3 regions of the Lysinibacillus pakistanensis genome follow, and region 2 is predicted to be linked to each of the others. Evidence: a T-box and tRNA genes for the amino acid it is inferred to sense, from the RefSeq annotation. Region 2 holds a T-box; the other regions hold tRNA genes.
The links. A T-box is a leader RNA that pairs with one kind of tRNA and senses whether it is charged. The one in region 2 lies ahead of argS (arginine--tRNA ligase), so its partner is inferred to be a tRNA-Arg.
Positions count from the first base shown of each region.

Region 1: it encodes a tRNA-Arg, which carries the amino acid that the T-box ahead of argS (arginine--tRNA ligase) is inferred to sense. The anticodon was not compared.
Region 3: it encodes a tRNA-Arg, which carries the amino acid that the T-box ahead of argS (arginine--tRNA ligase) is inferred to sense. The anticodon was not compared.

Region 1 is NZ_CP126101.1:276,799-282,289, reverse strand. Features, by position in the region: gene QNH24_RS01390 (winged helix-turn-helix transcriptional regulator) at 1-219, opposite strand, end outside; gene QNH24_RS01385 (nitroreductase family protein) at 349-975, shown strand; tRNA gene QNH24_RS01380 (tRNA-Glu) at 1,391-1,462, opposite strand; tRNA gene QNH24_RS01375 (tRNA-Asn) at 1,464-1,540, opposite strand; tRNA gene QNH24_RS01370 (tRNA-Ile) at 1,548-1,621, opposite strand; tRNA gene QNH24_RS01365 (tRNA-Gly) at 1,628-1,701, opposite strand; tRNA gene QNH24_RS01360 (tRNA-Phe) at 1,708-1,783, opposite strand; tRNA gene QNH24_RS01355 (tRNA-Ser) at 1,788-1,880, opposite strand; tRNA gene QNH24_RS01350 (tRNA-Ala) at 1,894-1,969, opposite strand; tRNA gene QNH24_RS01345 (tRNA-Pro) at 1,984-2,060, opposite strand; tRNA gene QNH24_RS01340 (tRNA-Arg) at 2,072-2,148, opposite strand; tRNA gene QNH24_RS01335 (tRNA-Lys) at 2,303-2,375, opposite strand; tRNA gene QNH24_RS01330 (tRNA-Gln) at 2,391-2,465, opposite strand; tRNA gene QNH24_RS01325 (tRNA-His) at 2,475-2,550, opposite strand; tRNA gene QNH24_RS01320 (tRNA-Trp) at 2,596-2,669, opposite strand; tRNA gene QNH24_RS01315 (tRNA-Tyr) at 2,674-2,757, opposite strand; tRNA gene QNH24_RS01310 (tRNA-Thr) at 2,764-2,839, opposite strand; tRNA gene QNH24_RS01305 (tRNA-Asp) at 2,847-2,922, opposite strand; tRNA gene QNH24_RS01300 (tRNA-Val) at 2,927-3,002, opposite strand; rRNA gene rrf (5S ribosomal RNA) at 3,015-3,130, opposite strand; rRNA gene QNH24_RS01290 (23S ribosomal RNA) at 3,198-5,491, opposite strand, start outside.
Region 2 is NZ_CP126101.1:2,628,677-2,634,167, reverse strand. Features, by position in the region: gene QNH24_RS12970 (S1C family serine protease) at 1-354, opposite strand, end outside; gene QNH24_RS12965 (MFS transporter) at 600-1,784, opposite strand; gene argS (arginine--tRNA ligase) at 1,924-3,603, opposite strand; T-box leader at 3,650-3,868, opposite strand; gene QNH24_RS12955 (GNAT family N-acetyltransferase) at 4,089-4,616, opposite strand; gene QNH24_RS12950 (DUF4429 domain-containing protein) at 5,021-5,485, shown strand.
Region 3 is NZ_CP126101.1:4,069,060-4,074,550, forward strand. Features, by position in the region: gene nadA (quinolinate synthase NadA) at 1-733, shown strand, start outside; tRNA gene QNH24_RS20310 (tRNA-Glu) at 1,157-1,228, opposite strand; tRNA gene QNH24_RS20315 (tRNA-Ser) at 1,231-1,321, opposite strand; tRNA gene QNH24_RS20320 (tRNA-Asn) at 1,332-1,408, opposite strand; tRNA gene QNH24_RS20325 (tRNA-Ile) at 1,413-1,489, opposite strand; tRNA gene QNH24_RS20330 (tRNA-Gly) at 1,491-1,564, opposite strand; tRNA gene QNH24_RS20335 (tRNA-Phe) at 1,570-1,645, opposite strand; tRNA gene QNH24_RS20340 (tRNA-Asp) at 1,705-1,780, opposite strand; tRNA gene QNH24_RS20345 (tRNA-Met) at 1,785-1,859, opposite strand; tRNA gene QNH24_RS20350 (tRNA-Ser) at 1,906-1,998, opposite strand; tRNA gene QNH24_RS20355 (tRNA-Ile) at 2,014-2,090, opposite strand; tRNA gene QNH24_RS20360 (tRNA-Met) at 2,098-2,171, opposite strand; tRNA gene QNH24_RS20365 (tRNA-Ala) at 2,198-2,273, opposite strand; tRNA gene QNH24_RS20370 (tRNA-Pro) at 2,291-2,367, opposite strand; tRNA gene QNH24_RS20375 (tRNA-Arg) at 2,378-2,454, opposite strand; tRNA gene QNH24_RS20380 (tRNA-Leu) at 2,463-2,551, opposite strand; tRNA gene QNH24_RS20385 (tRNA-Gly) at 2,557-2,631, opposite strand; tRNA gene QNH24_RS20390 (tRNA-Leu) at 2,668-2,752, opposite strand; tRNA gene QNH24_RS20395 (tRNA-Lys) at 2,775-2,850, opposite strand; tRNA gene QNH24_RS20400 (tRNA-Thr) at 2,855-2,930, opposite strand; tRNA gene QNH24_RS20405 (tRNA-Val) at 2,934-3,009, opposite strand; rRNA gene rrf (5S ribosomal RNA) at 3,020-3,135, opposite strand; rRNA gene QNH24_RS20415 (23S ribosomal RNA) at 3,298-5,491, opposite strand, start outside.

The DNA.
Region 1 (5,491 bases), 2.4 Mb from region 2:
TTTTGGAGGTACTTCTTTAAATACTTCTCTTTGTACAAGTCCATCTCTTTCTAACTGTTTCAATTGATCTGTTAAGACCTTTTGTGTAATTCCAGGTATTAATTCATAAAACTCCTTTGTCCTTACTGATTTTTGGCTCAAGAAAAAGAGTATTAAGCATTTCCATTTCCCACCTGCAATGTTCATGAAAATGTTGATTCCAGTATTATAGTTAACCATCTGTTTCCTCCTAACTCCTAAAAAGGCACTTTAAAGTGGCTATACCACTTTAAAGTGCGTTATTTTCTTATTTATTATTGCTTACTATAATTAAAGCTGCAACATAATAAAAATTTCGGAGTTGATAAAATGAGTGTAAAAAATATTTTAGAAAAAAGACGTTCAGTTAGACATTATGATCCAAGTTATAAAATTAGTTCAGAAATTCTAACCTCATTAGTTGAAAGTGCAAGTAAGTCACCTAATGGTAATAATATACAATCTACTCGTTACTTAATTATTGATGAGCCAGACTTAAGAAATTTATTACTACCTATAGCTTTTAATCAGCAACAAGTGATAGAGGCTTCAACATTAATTGTTATGTTGGGAGATTATCAGGCATTCGATAAAGAAAATATTATTAAGATACATGAAGAAGGCTTTCAAGCTGGTTATTTTGATGAATCACTAAGAGATTATCTAGCGAATGCTGCAATAAATTATTATGAAAATAAATCTAAGGAAGATCTAAAGCTAGAGTTAACTAGAGATGTAAGTCTTGCTTCAATGTCATTAATTTTGTTAGCAAATGAAGCTGGTTTTGAGACAATCACAATGTCAGGATATGATTCTAAAAAGTTAAAAGATATCTTAAATATATCTGAAAGGTATTTAGATGTTATGCTTATAGCTATTGGTAAAGGTACTAAAGCAGGTCATAAGACCGTAAGGCATAATGTAAATAAGGTAATGTATCGAAATCAAATAATTTAGTGTTCTAATAGCAACCGACTAAGTAAATTAGATAGGCAAAGAAATATGTTTTTTTAATCAATGATCTTAAATTGACCAGTTACTCATTCAAAATGGGTTCTGGTCGTTTATTATATGTAAAATTTCATCTTCTGTTTTAAGGCTTAATTAACATTCTGTGTTGTACTTAGTTATACTACCCCCATGAATTACAAAACTAATTTACTCTGACTATAAGCTATCTACAAATCCGTATATTTGTTACATTGTTCCATTTAGTCATAGTGAGGACTTTTTTGATGCACTATGATTATTCCTCTCAGCTGCTTTAAAATTGGCAATGGTCGTTTAGAAAGGTACTATAGCAATTTGTTTGATAAGGTAATCAATTGACATATAAAAAAGCATGTAACACACAACTGTGCTACATGCTTGATGACCCGTACGGGATTCGAACCCGTGTTACCGCCGTGAAAGGGCGGTGTCTTAACCACTTGACCAACGGGCCGTGGCTCCGAAGGCAGGACTCGAACCTGCGACAACCTGATTAACAGTCAGGTGCTACTACCAACTGAGCTACTTCGGAATAATGATGGGCCTAAATGGACTCGAACCATCGACCTCACGCTTATCAGGCGTGCGCTCTAACCAGCTGAGCTATAGGCCCCCATTTTGGAGCGGGTGATGAGAATCGAACTCACGACATCAGCTTGGAAGGCTGAGGTTTTACCATTAAACTACACCCGCAAATAATGGTGGGTCAGGACGGAATCGAACCGCCGACACTTAGAGCTTCAATCTAATGCTCTACCAACTGAGCTACTGACCCGAAATGGAGGAGGTAGAGGGATTCGAACCCCCGCGCGGTGTTACCCGCCTGTCGGTTTTCAAGACCGATCCCTTCAGCCAGACTTGGGTATACCTCCAAAAATATTGAAATGGTGGAGCCTAGCGGGATCGAACCGCTGACCTCCTGCGTGCAAGGCAGGCGCTCTCCCAGCTGAGCTAAGGCCCCAAATAAAATAAAGATGGTCGGAATGACAGGATTCGAACCTACGACCCCTTGGTCCCAAACCAAGTGCTCTACCAAGCTGAGCTACATTCCGAAAAAATACTATGGCGCGCCCGACAGGAGTCGAACCCATAACCTTCTGATCCGTAGTCAGACGCTCTATCCAATTGAGCTACGGGCGCATATGTATCTATCAATTTCGCCTTGGTGTAATTGCGTCCGGATTTTGAATTGTGCATGCACAATTCATTCCTTTGAAAATCCGTGACCGCCGGAGGCTTTATCTTCATTCAGTAGGTGTTTGGACAACCACTGAAAGAATGAAGATAAAAATGATGAGCCATGAAGGACTCGAACCTTCGACCCTCTGATTAAAAGTCAGATGCTCTACCAACTGAGCTAATGGCTCAAACTAAAAAATGAATGGCTGGGGTACTAGGATTCGAACCTAGGCATGACGGAATCAAAATCCGTTGCCTTACCGCTTGGCTATACCCCAATTTTAAAATGGGGCGACTGATGGGAATCGAACCCACGAATGTCGGAACCACAATCCGATGCGTTAACCACTTCGCCACAATCGCCACTATATATGATAACAGCTGTATATGAACGAGTACCTCAATACCTGGCAGGGGCAGTAGGAATCGAACCCACACCAAAGGTTTTGGAGACCTCTATTCTACCGTTGAACTATGCCCCTAAAATGGTGGAGGGGGACGGATTCGAACCGCCGAACCCTAAGGAGCGGATTTACAGTCCGCCGCGTTTAGCCACTTCGCTACCCCTCCAAGGAATGGTGCCGGCGATAGGAGTCGAACCCACGACCTACTGATTACAAGTCAGTTGCTCTACCAACTGAGCTACACCGGCAAAATAATGGCGGTCCCGACCGGGATCGAACCGGCGATCTCCTGCGTGACAGGCAGGCATGTTAACCGCTACACCACGGGACCATAATGGTGGAGGATGACGGGCTCGAACCGCCGACCCTCTGCTTGTAAGGCAGATGCTCTCCCAGCTGAGCTAATCCTCCATGAAAAAATAAGCGAAGCGATGTCCTACTCTCGCAGGGGGAAGCCCCCAACTACCATCGGCGCTAAAGAGCTTAACTTCCGTGTTCGGTATGGGAACGGGTGTGACCTCTTTGCCATCATCACTTCACTTATTCAATTGAAAGAATTTATTCTCTCAAAACTGGATAAACGGCGCATTGAATGCTTCAAACTTTTTGGTTAAGTCCTCGATCGATTAGTATTCGTCAGCTCCATGTGTCACCACACTTCCACCTCGAACCTATCTACCTCATCGTCTTTGAGGGATCTTACTTACTTGCGTAATGGGAAATCTCATCTTGAGGGGGGCTTCATGCTTAGATGCTTTCAGCACTTATCCCGTCCACACATAGCTACCCAGCGATGCCTTTGGCAAGACAACTGGTACACCAGCGGTGTGTCCATCCCGGTCCTCTCGTACTAAGGACAGCTCCTCTCAAATTTCCTACGCCCACGACGGATAGGGACCGAACTGTCTCACGACGTTCTGAACCCAGCTCGCGTACCGCTTTAATGGGCGAACAGCCCAACCCTTGGGACCGACTACAGCCCCAGGATGCGATGAGCCGACATCGAGGTGCCAAACCTCCCCGTCGATGTGGACTCTTGGGGGAGATAAGCCTGTTATCCCCGGGGTAGCTTTTATCCGTTGAGCGATGGCCCTTCCATGCGGAACCACCGGATCACTAAGCCCGTCTTTCGACCCTGCTCGACTTGTAGGTCTCGCAGTCAAGCTCCCTTGTGCCTTTACACTCTACGAATGATTTCCAACCATTCTGAGGGAACCTTTGGGCGCCTCCGTTACCTTTTAGGAGGCGACCGCCCCAGTCAAACTGTCCGCCTGACACTGTCTCCTGCCCCGCTAAGGGGCATGGGTTAGAATTTCAATACAACCAGGGTAGTATCCCACCGACGCCTCCTTCGAAGCTGGCGCTCCGAGATCTCTGGCTCCTACCTATCCTGTACAAGTTGTACCAAAATTCAATATCAGGCTACAGTAAAGCTCCACGGGGTCTTTCCGTCCTGTCGCGGGTAACCTGCATCTTCACAGGTACTATAATTTCACCGAGTCTCTCGTTGAGACAGTGCCCAGATCGTTACGCCTTTCGTGCGGGTCGGAACTTACCCGACAAGGAATTTCGCTACCTTAGGACCGTTATAGTTACGGCCGCCGTTTACTGGGGCTTCAATTCGCAGCTTCGCTTGCGCTAACCACTCCTCTTAACCTTCCAGCACCGGGCAGGCGTCAGCCCCTATACGTCACCTTACGGTTTTGCAGAGACCTGTGTTTTTGCTAAACAGTCGCCTGGGCCTATTCACTGCGGCTCTCATGCGCTTGCACGCTCAAGAGCACCCCTTCTCCCGAAGTTACGGGGTCATTTTGCCGAGTTCCTTAACGAGAGTTCTCTCGCACACCTTAGGATTCTCTCCTCGACTACCTGTGTCGGTTTGCGGTACGGGCACCTCTCACCTCGATAGAGGCTTTTCTTGGCAGTGTGAAATCAGGAACTTCGTCCATACGGACTCGCCATCACAGCTCAACGTTACAGTGTGCGGATTTGCCTACACACACGCCTTACTGCTTGGACGCGCACAACCAACGGCGCGCTTACCCTATCCTACTGCGTCCCCCCATTTCTCAAACGGTGAGGAGGTGGTACAGGAATATCAACCTGTTGTCCATCGCCTACGCCTATCGGCCTCGGCTTAGGTCCCGACTAACCCTGAGCGGACGAGCCTTCCTCAGGAAACCTTAGTCATACGGTGGACGGGATTCTCACCCGTCTTTCGCTACTCATACCGGCATTCTCACTTCTAAGCGCTCCACCAGTCCTTCCGGTCTGACTTCAACGCACTTAGAACGCTCTCCTACCACTGACATCGTAGATGTCAATCCACAGCTTCGGTGAATCGTTTAGCCCCGATACATTTTCGGCGCAGCGTCACTCGACCAGTGAGCTATTACGCACTCTTTAAATGATGGCTGCTTCTAAGCCAACATCCTGGTTGTCTGTGCAACGCCACATCCTTTTCCACTTAACGATTACTTTGGGACCTTAGCTGGTGGTCTGGGCTGTTTCCCTTTTGACTACGGATCTTATCACTCGCAGTCTGACTCCCGTGTATAAATATCTGGCATTCGGAGTTTGTCTGAATTCGGTAAACCGGGATGGCCCCCTAGTCCAAACAGTGCTCTACCTCCAGTATTCTCATCACGAGGCTAGCCCTAAAGCTATTTCGGAGAGAACCAGCTATCTCCAAGTTCGATTGGAATTTCTCCGCTACCCACACCTCATCCCCGCACTTTTCAACGTGCGTGGGTTCGGGCCTCCAGTAAGTGTTACCTTACCTTCACCCTGGACATGGGTAGATCACCTGGTTTCGGGTCTACGACCACGTACTATTTCGCCCTATTCAGACTCGCTTTCGCTGCGGCTCCGCCTTCTAAAGCTTAACCTCGCACGTAATC
Region 2 (5,491 bases):
TTTATAGGATACTTGTAAGATGGCGATATTATGTGCTGTAGACATATAATGTATAGTCGCTTCCATAAGCTTATTATTCGCAAACTCAACGAGGGCAATTGGCTTAGAGGCTACGAGTGCCCCATTTGTAACTATATAAAGCTTATCTTGATCCTGCCTAATAATAAGTCCTGCACCAATACCGTTTTCACCAACAACTTTTACCTCTGGCACTATTTTCTCTTCCTGTTTTGTTACCGCTTTTTCTGATTTTGTCTCTGCTTTTTTTGCCTCAAACAGTTCTGCCACTGTTTGATTACTACAGCCTGTTAATAAAATAGCTGTCGCACCCAAAATGAGCATCTTCTTCCGCATAGCTTCACCAATACTTTCTTTCTGCTTCTTTCATTATCTATCATAAACAAGGTTTATTTACGTTTCAAGTTTACATAATAATATTATTATGTACATTATATTATAAACATATTGGCTGCTTCTTTTAATCAATTCCTTGTACCTATAAAAATTGTTTCTTTTAAAACTTTGTTATGAAAATTGACTTATAAATCGTAGCAAAAATAATTTTTAAAAAAAGACATGCTTAAACAATTTCACATGCCTTAGAGAGAACTTTTCTTTAAACGATAAGTTGTTGCCATAATGGCAATCATAATGATCATGAAAATAGCAAAAGTCACTGTATGATTACCAGTAATATCATAGCAATAGCCGATTACAATTGGAATGATGGCGCTTATTATAAATCCGCCAGACAACACCATAGACGACCAACTATTGGCCTCCTCATTGGTTTCTGCCTCATCCAATGGCAATAAAAGTCCAATTGGAAATAAACCACTTAATGTGATACCGATAATAAACACCGCCATTAATAGCAACTTACCTGAGCCTACCCATAATAATGCAAATCCTAATATACCTAAAATACCTAAAGCAAAAAGCCAAGTTAAACGACTTGTCCATTTTTCCATTAGTATCGGAACTACTATGTTGCCAATCATTTGTATAAAAGACATAAATGTTAAAATGGAGCTTGCTTCACCGAGTGAATAGCCCTTATCCTGCAAAATTGGTACCAACCAGGACATCACTGAAAAAAATAGTGATGTTTGTAAGCCAAAATAAATTAGAATTGTCCAAGCTCTGAAGCTTTTCCATGGATTTCGTATTAAATGTTCAGAGTTTTCATCTTTCCCTGATAGCTTCTGCTCCTCTTTTTGTACTAACAGATACCACATTATCAGGGCGCTGAGTGCTAGAATTGACCAGCTACCTAGAGCTATCGTCCAGCTACCATCAAAATGACGATAAAAAGTTACGGTTAGTGCTGCACTTAGTGTTGCGCCTGTTCCTATTCCAAATGAATAAATTCCGACAACTGTAGTGAATCGAGTCGGAAATTTCTTCTTGATGTAGGCATTTAGCATTGGACCAATAAGCGCAATCGCAAATCCTGCAAGAAAGCTTGTAACTACAAGTAAACCATAACTTTCTTTTAAAAAACGTAATCCATTTGCTAAGGCAAGAAGAAGAATTAAGAGTGTAATAGCTGTTTTCGTGCCCATTTTTTTTTGTAATGGTACAGCAATGGGTGCAAAGAGCCCCATACAAAATACTGGTATAGATGTTAAAAAACTCATTTTTGTATTCGATATATGTAATGACTCTAATAAAACATTATAGAGTGGTCCAATTGCAGTTACTGCTGGACGCATATTGAGGGCAATGAAAAAAATACATACAACCATTAGCACCGAGGAAGCCTTCCATTGCTTATTTATCATATTTGTTTAACCTTCTCTCTAATCTATAAATTTTACCATTATTGTCAGACCTCCGATTTCTTTCTATTCTCTTTTATCATTTTTTCCAGTACTGGTCAATTTAAATAACATCTACCACAGTGTAGTAGATGTGCTTCGTTTACATTTTCTTTGGTGCTGCAATACCCAATAATGCTAATGATTCTTTTAAAATGATAGCGACACATTGACAGAAAGCTAATCGTGAGCCTCTAATATGAGCTTCAGCTAATATTTTATTTTGAGCATAGTATTTATTAAATAAACGAGCTAAGTGTAAGGCATATCTAGCAATTTGTGACGGATCCGCCTGCTCAAAAGCATTGGAAATTACTTTTGGAAACTGTTCTAGTAGTAAAACAACTGGCCATGCTTGGTCACCCAACTTTTCAAAAGATACTTCATTTCTTTGTTCATTAATTTTTTCCAAGAGGGATGATATACGTGCATAAGTGTATTGAACATATGGACCTGTTTCCCCTTCGAAATTCATCATTTGCTCAAGAGAAAACTCTATATCATGTAGACGATCATTTTTTAAATCATTAAATATAACCGCTCCAACACCAACTTGATAGGCAACACTATCTTTCTGCTCTAGCTTTGGATTTTTTTCCTCAATATTGCGTTTTGCTGTAGTAATCGCTTCTTTCAGCACCTCACCTAATAAAACAATTTTGCCTTTACGAGTTGACATTTTTTTACCGTCTTTTAGAATCATCCCAAAAGGTACATGCGTTAAATCTTTTGCCCATCCATATCCCATTTTTTCTATTACCCTAAATAATTTTTTAAAATGTAGGGACTGTTCATTGCCAACCACATAAAATATTTTTTTAGGGTCATAGTGCTGTTTACGATAGAAAGCAGCTGCCAAATCACGAGTCGCATAAAGTGTCGCACCATCTGTTTTAGTAATTAAACAAGGTGGCATATGTTCAACTTCCACAACAAATGCCCCATCAGATTTTATAAGTAGCTCTTTTTCTTCTAGTTCCTTGACAACCGTTGCCATTTTGTCGTTGTAGAAGGCTTCACCGTTGTATGAATCAAAGTGAATTCCAAGAAGTTGATAGATAGTATTGAATTCCTCTAATGATACATCTCTAAACCATTGCCATAGAGCTAATGCTTCTTCATTCCCATCCTCCAACGCTTTAAATGCAGCACGTGCCTCCTCATTAAGGGATTCATCCTGATCAGCTTCTTCATGGAATTTCACATAAATTTTTAATAATTCTTCAATCGGCGCATTCGCAATCGATTGTTGATTGCCCCATCGTTTATAGGCAACAATTAATTTACCAAATTGTGTTCCCCAGTCCCCTAAATGGTTGATACGGATTGCTTGATAGCCATTTTTTTCGGCAATATTAGCTAAAGCATTGCCAATTACAGTAGAACGTAAATGCCCCATAGAAAATGGCTTCGCGATGTTAGGAGAAGAAAAATCAATGACAATATTCCCTTTTGATTCCTGCTGACTTCCATATAAATGTTGTTCTATTAATATTTTAGTAAGCACCTGTTTTGTAACGATTGACTGATTAAAAAATATATTGACGTATCCTCCTATTACTTGAACATCCTTTATGATTTCACATGTCAAATTGTTTTTTATCTCTTCAGCGATACTGTTAGGTGATTTTTTACATTTTTTAGCAAGAGTAAAGCACGGAAAAGCTACATCTCCTAGCTCCGATTTTTTTGGTTTTTCAAATAAATGTTGAATTTCTTTCTCTGTGAGCTGATCCTTTAATGCAACAGCAATGCTTTTGGCTATTTGTTCCTTCATATTCATTTCATCTTCCTCCTCTAAATAAATTAAAAAAGCTCCCGTCTCTAATAATAGAGACGAGAGCATATTTATCCCGCGGTACCACTCTAGTTGCCATTCCAAATGACCACTTTCCATTGTTAACGAGGTGACTCCCCGATATTCTCTACTTCTTTTTCGAGAACCTTCTCCAAAGTGCGTTTCATTTACGGCTCCTGCATTAGGCTTCCACTATCCCTAATTCGCTTTCCAGTTATCCATAAACTACTCTCTTTTTCATTGAATTTAACTGTAATTTCAAAATATTTTACAGTAGCTATAAATGAAAGTCAACTTTTGGTTTAAAGAATACTTAGTGAGACAGCTTATATTCTGTTCATGGTCCGCAGTATTTCAATAGTAGGACATTGCGGTGAGAAAATAATAGCAAATTAACTACATCCATCACGGGTGATCTTTTACGGAATATTTAACTAAAGCACCCCTAAAGTGCAATAAAATAACTAAATTTATTTCTGCAAATCAGAGGGTAACATTCCATATACAATACTATCTGTCCATTCATTTTTATTCCAAAAATCTTGTATGAAATGGGCTTCCTTTCTCATGCCTAATCGTTCACACAATTTTTGTGAAGCTGTATTCCGTGCATCAAGATTAGCCTGTATACGATGTACATTAAATTCATCAAATAATTTATAGACCAAACTACTTACTGCTTCTGTTGCCAAACCTCTCCCAGCTACTTCATTTGAAAAACTATAACCAATCTCAACAGTGTCTTTCATATCTGTATACCATACGGATAAATCACCAACTACTTTAGTCTTGTATATAACTGCCAAACTTAACATTGATTCATTAGTGAGTACACCGTTTGCTAGCTTCTTATTAAATCTTTCCTGCATATCCTCATGAGTCCACTTATTATGTAATAGGAACTTACATGTATCATCATTATTATAAATAGCAAATACATCCTGTAAATCCGTACTCTTAAAAGGTCTAATTATTAATCTTTCTGTTGTAATTTCCAAGTTAGCTCGCCTCCCTTACATTCATTCTACAAAATAAAACAAAGACCCTCAATGTTTGGGAACCAAGTAAAAAACCTATACGCCCCTACAAGTACGACTCTTTTGATATTTCTAGCCAATTTCAATATTATTAATGTTAGAGATAGATAAAATATAAATGAGGATATCAAAATGAATAAACTAGAACAAACAACCCAAAAATTACTGGCGCTGGCTATACGATTGAGGAAATTAAAGCAGCCTTTGAGGAAGTAATTGAACAAGGTAAACGGTCCAAAACAGATTGTGAGACAGATATTAATTACAGTTGTCTGTTTTTATTTTCATATTTAATACTGACACAATTTGGGCTATTTGGTATAGTTTATTTCATAGAAACAAACTTCAAAGGAGGAAATCTAGTTATGTCAAAAGTATATGAGTTTAAATCTAATGGAAAATTCACTGTAACTGTGGATGACTACAACGTAAAAATTCAATCTAAAGGTTTTTCAAACTTCATTAACAAAGGCGGTTCAAAAGGAGAAAAATCAATTCCTATTAAATCGATTACTGCCATCCAATTCAAAGAGCCCGGACTCACTACTGGATATATTCAGTTTGCTTATTCCGGATCTAGTGAAACAAAAGGTGGAACAATGGCAGCTGTAAAAGACGAGAATTCAATCACATTTGTAAAAAAAGAATTAAAGCAAGCACGAGAAATGGTAGATTTGATTGAATCAAAACGTCATGCTGATTCGACTACTGCTCAATCTACAGCTGTAAGTGCCGCAGATGAAATTATTAAAATGAAAGAACTACTAGATGCAGGGATTTTAACACAAGACGAATTTGAAGCAAAGAAAAAGCAATTGTTAGGGATATAAGTCACT
Region 3 (5,491 bases), 1.4 Mb from region 2:
GCCTATTCTACAGAAGCTTTTTGGAGACACAATTATTCCGCTAACATATGTCAATTCCACCGCTGCTATAAAAGCATTCACTGGTCGCCATGGTGGAGCATGTGTCACATCCTCCAATGCAAAAGATATGGTCAAATGGGCATTTACACAAAAACAACGAATTTTCTTTCTACCAGATCAACATTTAGGTAGAAATACTGCATATGATTTAGGGGTTCCACTTGAAAATATGGCTGTTTGGAATCCACATACAAATATGCTAGAGACAGAGCAGCCCCCTGAAAAAATCCAAGTGATTTTATGGAAAGGTCATTGTTCTGTCCATGAAGGTTTTACAGTTCAGCATACTGAATTTGTACGTCAAGCACACCCAAATATGCGCATTCTAGTTCATCCAGAATGTAGTCGTGAGGTTGTAGCAGCCGCAGATGATGCTGGCTCTACAAAATACATTATTGATACGATTAATAAAGCACAAAGTGGCTCTTCATGGGCAATCGGTACAGAAATGAACCTTGTTAATCGTATTATTACACAACATCCTGATAAGCAAATTATCTCTTTAAATAAGCATTTCTGTCCATGTCTAACTATGAATCGAATTGATCTTCCTCATCTGCTATGGTGCCTAGAAAGCATAGAGCAAGGGCAACCCCATAATCGCATTCAAGTAGATGTTCATACTGCAAAAGAAGCACGTATTTCTCTCGAAAGAATGCTAATCAGAGCATAATTAACAACAATCCGTCTACTTACTTTCAGGTAGACGGTTTTATTTTTTAATAATGAATTTAATTGCTTAGTTTCCTACATAACTTATAAAAAATATATCTGATTATAGCTACTTTTAAAAAATAGATGGCAAAGAAGGTCATTTAAATATTTGAATCATTTCCTAATCTTTAATGTACGTTATTCATGAACTTTCATCATCTCAACTAAATAAAATCGAAATCAATATTGGAATTGTAAATGTAAAACGGTCCAATCACCTTTTTCTATTTCCGTAATTTCTTTATCTTTTAATCCTGAAAATAATTATGTAAATGTTTCCCATAATCTAAAATGTAATCCACAAAAAATAGAATCTATAAGAATGTCTTTATAATACAAAAAAGCAATAGATGTAAATTAACATCTACTGCTTTTTCTCGTATGACCCGTACGGGATTCGAACCCGTGTTACCGCCGTGAAAGGGCGGTGTCTTAACCACTTGACCAACGGGCCAATGGCGGAGAAGGAGGGATTTGAACCCTCGCGCCGGTTACCCGACCTACACCCTTAGCAGGGGCGCCTCTTCAGCCTCTTGAGTACTTCCCCAAATAAAAAATGGCTCCGAAGGCAGGACTCGAACCTGCGACAACCTGATTAACAGTCAGGTGCTACTACCAACTGAGCTACTTCGGAATAATGGTGGGCCTAAATGGACTCGAACCATCGACCTCACGCTTATCAGGCGTGCGCTCTAACCAGCTGAGCTATAGGCCCTTGGAGCGGGTGATGGGAATCGAACCCACGACATCAGCTTGGAAGGCTGAGGTTTTACCATTAAACTACACCCGCATAAATGGTGGGTCAGGACGGAATCGAACCGCCGACACTTAGAGCTTCAATCTAATGCTCTACCAACTGAGCTACTGACCCTTTTTGTCCATGCTAAGCTTGCTCATTCTTTGCTTCTCATGTCTACTCTTGAAAAATAATGGCGGTCCCGACCGGGATCGAACCGGCGATCTCCTGCGTGACAGGCAGGCATGTTAACCGCTACACCACGGGACCTTTTTGGTTGCGGGGGCTGGATTTGAACCAACGACCTTCGGGTTATGAGCCCGACGAGCTACCACTGCTCCACCCCGCGATAATTATATTATTTTCGAGTTCTCAAGCACCATTTATTTAAAAACTGGAGGAGGTAGAGGGATTCGAACCCCCGCGCGGTGTTACCCGCCTGTCGGTTTTCAAGACCGATCCCTTCAGCCAGACTTGGGTATACCTCCGTAACAATATATAAATGGTGGACCTTGCAGGACTCGAACCTGCGACCGGACGGTTATGAGCCGTCTGCTCTAACCAACTGAGCTAAAGGTCCTTTAAGATGGCGGCAGAGGGGATCGAACCCCCGACCTTACGGGTATGAACCGTACGCTCTAGCCAGCTGAGCTACGCCGCCAGGATCTTTATACTGGTTATTTATTATGGTGGAGCCTAGCGGGATCGAACCGCTGACCTCCTGCGTGCAAGGCAGGCGCTCTCCCAGCTGAGCTAAGGCCCCATAATAATTTTAGAAAATGGTCGGGAAGACAGGATTCGAACCTGCGACCCCTTGGTCCCAAACCAAGTGCTCTACCAAGCTGAGCTACTTCCCGTTCGTTCTTTTGGCGCGCCCGACAGGAGTCGAACCCATAACCTTCTGATCCGTAGTCAGACGCTCTATCCAATTGAGCTACGGGCGCATTAAAAATGGTGCCGAGGACCGGAATCGAACCGGTACGGTAGTCACCTACCGCAGGATTTTAAGTCCTGTGCGTCTGCCAGTTCCGCCACCCCGGCACATTTGGAGCGGAAGACGAGGTTCGAACTCGCGACCCCCACCTTGGCAAGGTGGTGTTCTACCACTGAACTACTTCCGCATGTGCATAAGTTTTTATCTGGCAATTTTACTAAAATGGTGCGGGTGAAGGGAGTCGAACCCCCACGCCTTGCGGCGCTAGATCCTAAGTCTAGTGCGTCTGCCAATTCCGCCACACCCGCATATATTTGTTGGTAATCTTAATGGTGAGCCATGAAGGACTCGAACCTTCGACCCTCTGATTAAAAGTCAGATGCTCTACCAACTGAGCTAATGGCTCAAAATGGTGCCGGCTATAGGAATCGAACCCACGACCTACTGATTACAAGTCAGTTGCTCTACCTGCTGAGCTAAACCGGCATATGGTGGAGGATGACGGGCTCGAACCGCCGACCCTCTGCTTGTAAGGCAGATGCTCTCCCAGCTGAGCTAATCCTCCTGGGTATTATGCCTAGCGACGTCCTACTCTCACAGGGGGAAGCCCCCAACTACCATCGGCGCTAAAGAGCTTAACTTCCGTGTTCGGTATGGGAACGGGTGTGACCTCTTTGCCATCATCACTAGACTTGCACATGGATGTGCTGGCTTCTGCGTTGCAACATGGATGTTGCGTTCTTAGCATAAGTTCCTTTATTTAAGCTTCAAAATAAACTGAATTTTGAAGTTCTCATGAAAGTGGTTATTCTTTCAAAACTGGATAAACGGCGCATTGAATGCTTCAAACTTTTTGGTTAAGTCCTCGATCGATTAGTATTCGTCAGCTCCATGTGTCACCACACTTCCACCTCGAACCTATCTACCTCATCGTCTTTGAGGGATCTTACTTACTTGCGTAATGGGAAATCTCATCTTGAGGGGGGCTTCATGCTTAGATGCTTTCAGCACTTATCCCGTCCACACATAGCTACCCAGCGATGCCTTTGGCAAGACAACTGGTACACCAGCGGTGTGTCCATCCCGGTCCTCTCGTACTAAGGACAGCTCCTCTCAAATTTCCTACGCCCACGACGGATAGGGACCGAACTGTCTCACGACGTTCTGAACCCAGCTCGCGTACCGCTTTAATGGGCGAACAGCCCAACCCTTGGGACCGACTACAGCCCCAGGATGCGATGAGCCGACATCGAGGTGCCAAACCTCCCCGTCGATGTGGACTCTTGGGGGAGATAAGCCTGTTATCCCCGGGGTAGCTTTTATCCGTTGAGCGATGGCCCTTCCATGCGGAACCACCGGATCACTAAGCCCGTCTTTCGACCCTGCTCGACTTGTAGGTCTCGCAGTCAAGCTCCCTTGTGCCTTTACACTCTACGAATGATTTCCAACCATTCTGAGGGAACCTTTGGGCGCCTCCGTTACCTTTTAGGAGGCGACCGCCCCAGTCAAACTGTCCGCCTGACACTGTCTCCTGCCCCGCTAAGGGGCATGGGTTAGAATTTCAATACAACCAGGGTAGTATCCCACCGACGCCTCCTTCGAAGCTGGCGCTCCGAGATCTCTGGCTCCTACCTATCCTGTACAAGTTGTACCAAAATTCAATATCAGGCTACAGTAAAGCTCCACGGGGTCTTTCCGTCCTGTCGCGGGTAACCTGCATCTTCACAGGTACTATAATTTCACCGAGTCTCTCGTTGAGACAGTGCCCAGATCGTTACGCCTTTCGTGCGGGTCGGAACTTACCCGACAAGGAATTTCGCTACCTTAGGACCGTTATAGTTACGGCCGCCGTTTACTGGGGCTTCAATTCGCAGCTTCGCTTGCGCTAACCACTCCTCTTAACCTTCCAGCACCGGGCAGGCGTCAGCCCCTATACGTCACCTTACGGTTTTGCAGAGACCTGTGTTTTTGCTAAACAGTCGCCTGGGCCTATTCACTGCGGCTCTCATGCGCTTGCACGCTCAAGAGCACCCCTTCTCCCGAAGTTACGGGGTCATTTTGCCGAGTTCCTTAACGAGAGTTCTCTCGCACACCTTAGGATTCTCTCCTCGACTACCTGTGTCGGTTTGCGGTACGGGCACCTCTCACCTCGATAGAGGCTTTTCTTGGCAGTGTGAAATCAGGAACTTCGTCCATACGGACTCGCCATCACAGCTCAACGTTACAGTGTGCGGATTTGCCTACACACACGCCTTACTGCTTGGACGCGCACAACCAACGGCGCGCTTACCCTATCCTACTGCGTCCCCCCATTTCTCAAACGGTGAGGAGGTGGTACAGGAATATCAACCTGTTGTCCATCGCCTACGCCTATCGGCCTCGGCTTAGGTCCCGACTAACCCTGAGCGGACGAGCCTTCCTCAGGAAACCTTAGTCATACGGTGGACGGGATTCTCACCCGTCTTTCGCTACTCATACCGGCATTCTCACTTCTAAGCGCTCCACCAGTCCTTCCGGTCTGACTTCAACGCACTTAGAACGCTCTCCTACCACTGACATCGTAGATGTCAATCCACAGCTTCGGTGAATCGTTTAGCCCCGATACATTTTCGGCGCAGCGTCACTCGACCAGTGAGCTATTACGCACTCTTTAAATGATGGCTGCTTCTAAGCCAACATCCTGGTTGTCTGTGCAACGCCACATCCTTTTCCACTTAACGATTACTTTGGGACCTTAGCTGGTGGTCTGGGCTGTTTCCCTTTTGACTACGGATCTTATCACTCGCAGTCTGACTCCCGTGTATAAATATCTGGCATTCGGAGTTTGTCTGAATTCGGTAAACCGGGATGGCCCCCTAGTCCAAACAGTGCTCTACCTCCAGTATTCTCATCACGAGGCTAGCCCTAAAGCTATTTCGGAGAGAACCAGCTATCTCCAAGTTCGATTGGAATTTCTCCGCTACCCACACCTCATCCCCGCACTTTTCAACGTGCGTGGGTTCGGGCCTCCAGTAAGTGTTACCTTACCTTCACCCTGGACATGGGTA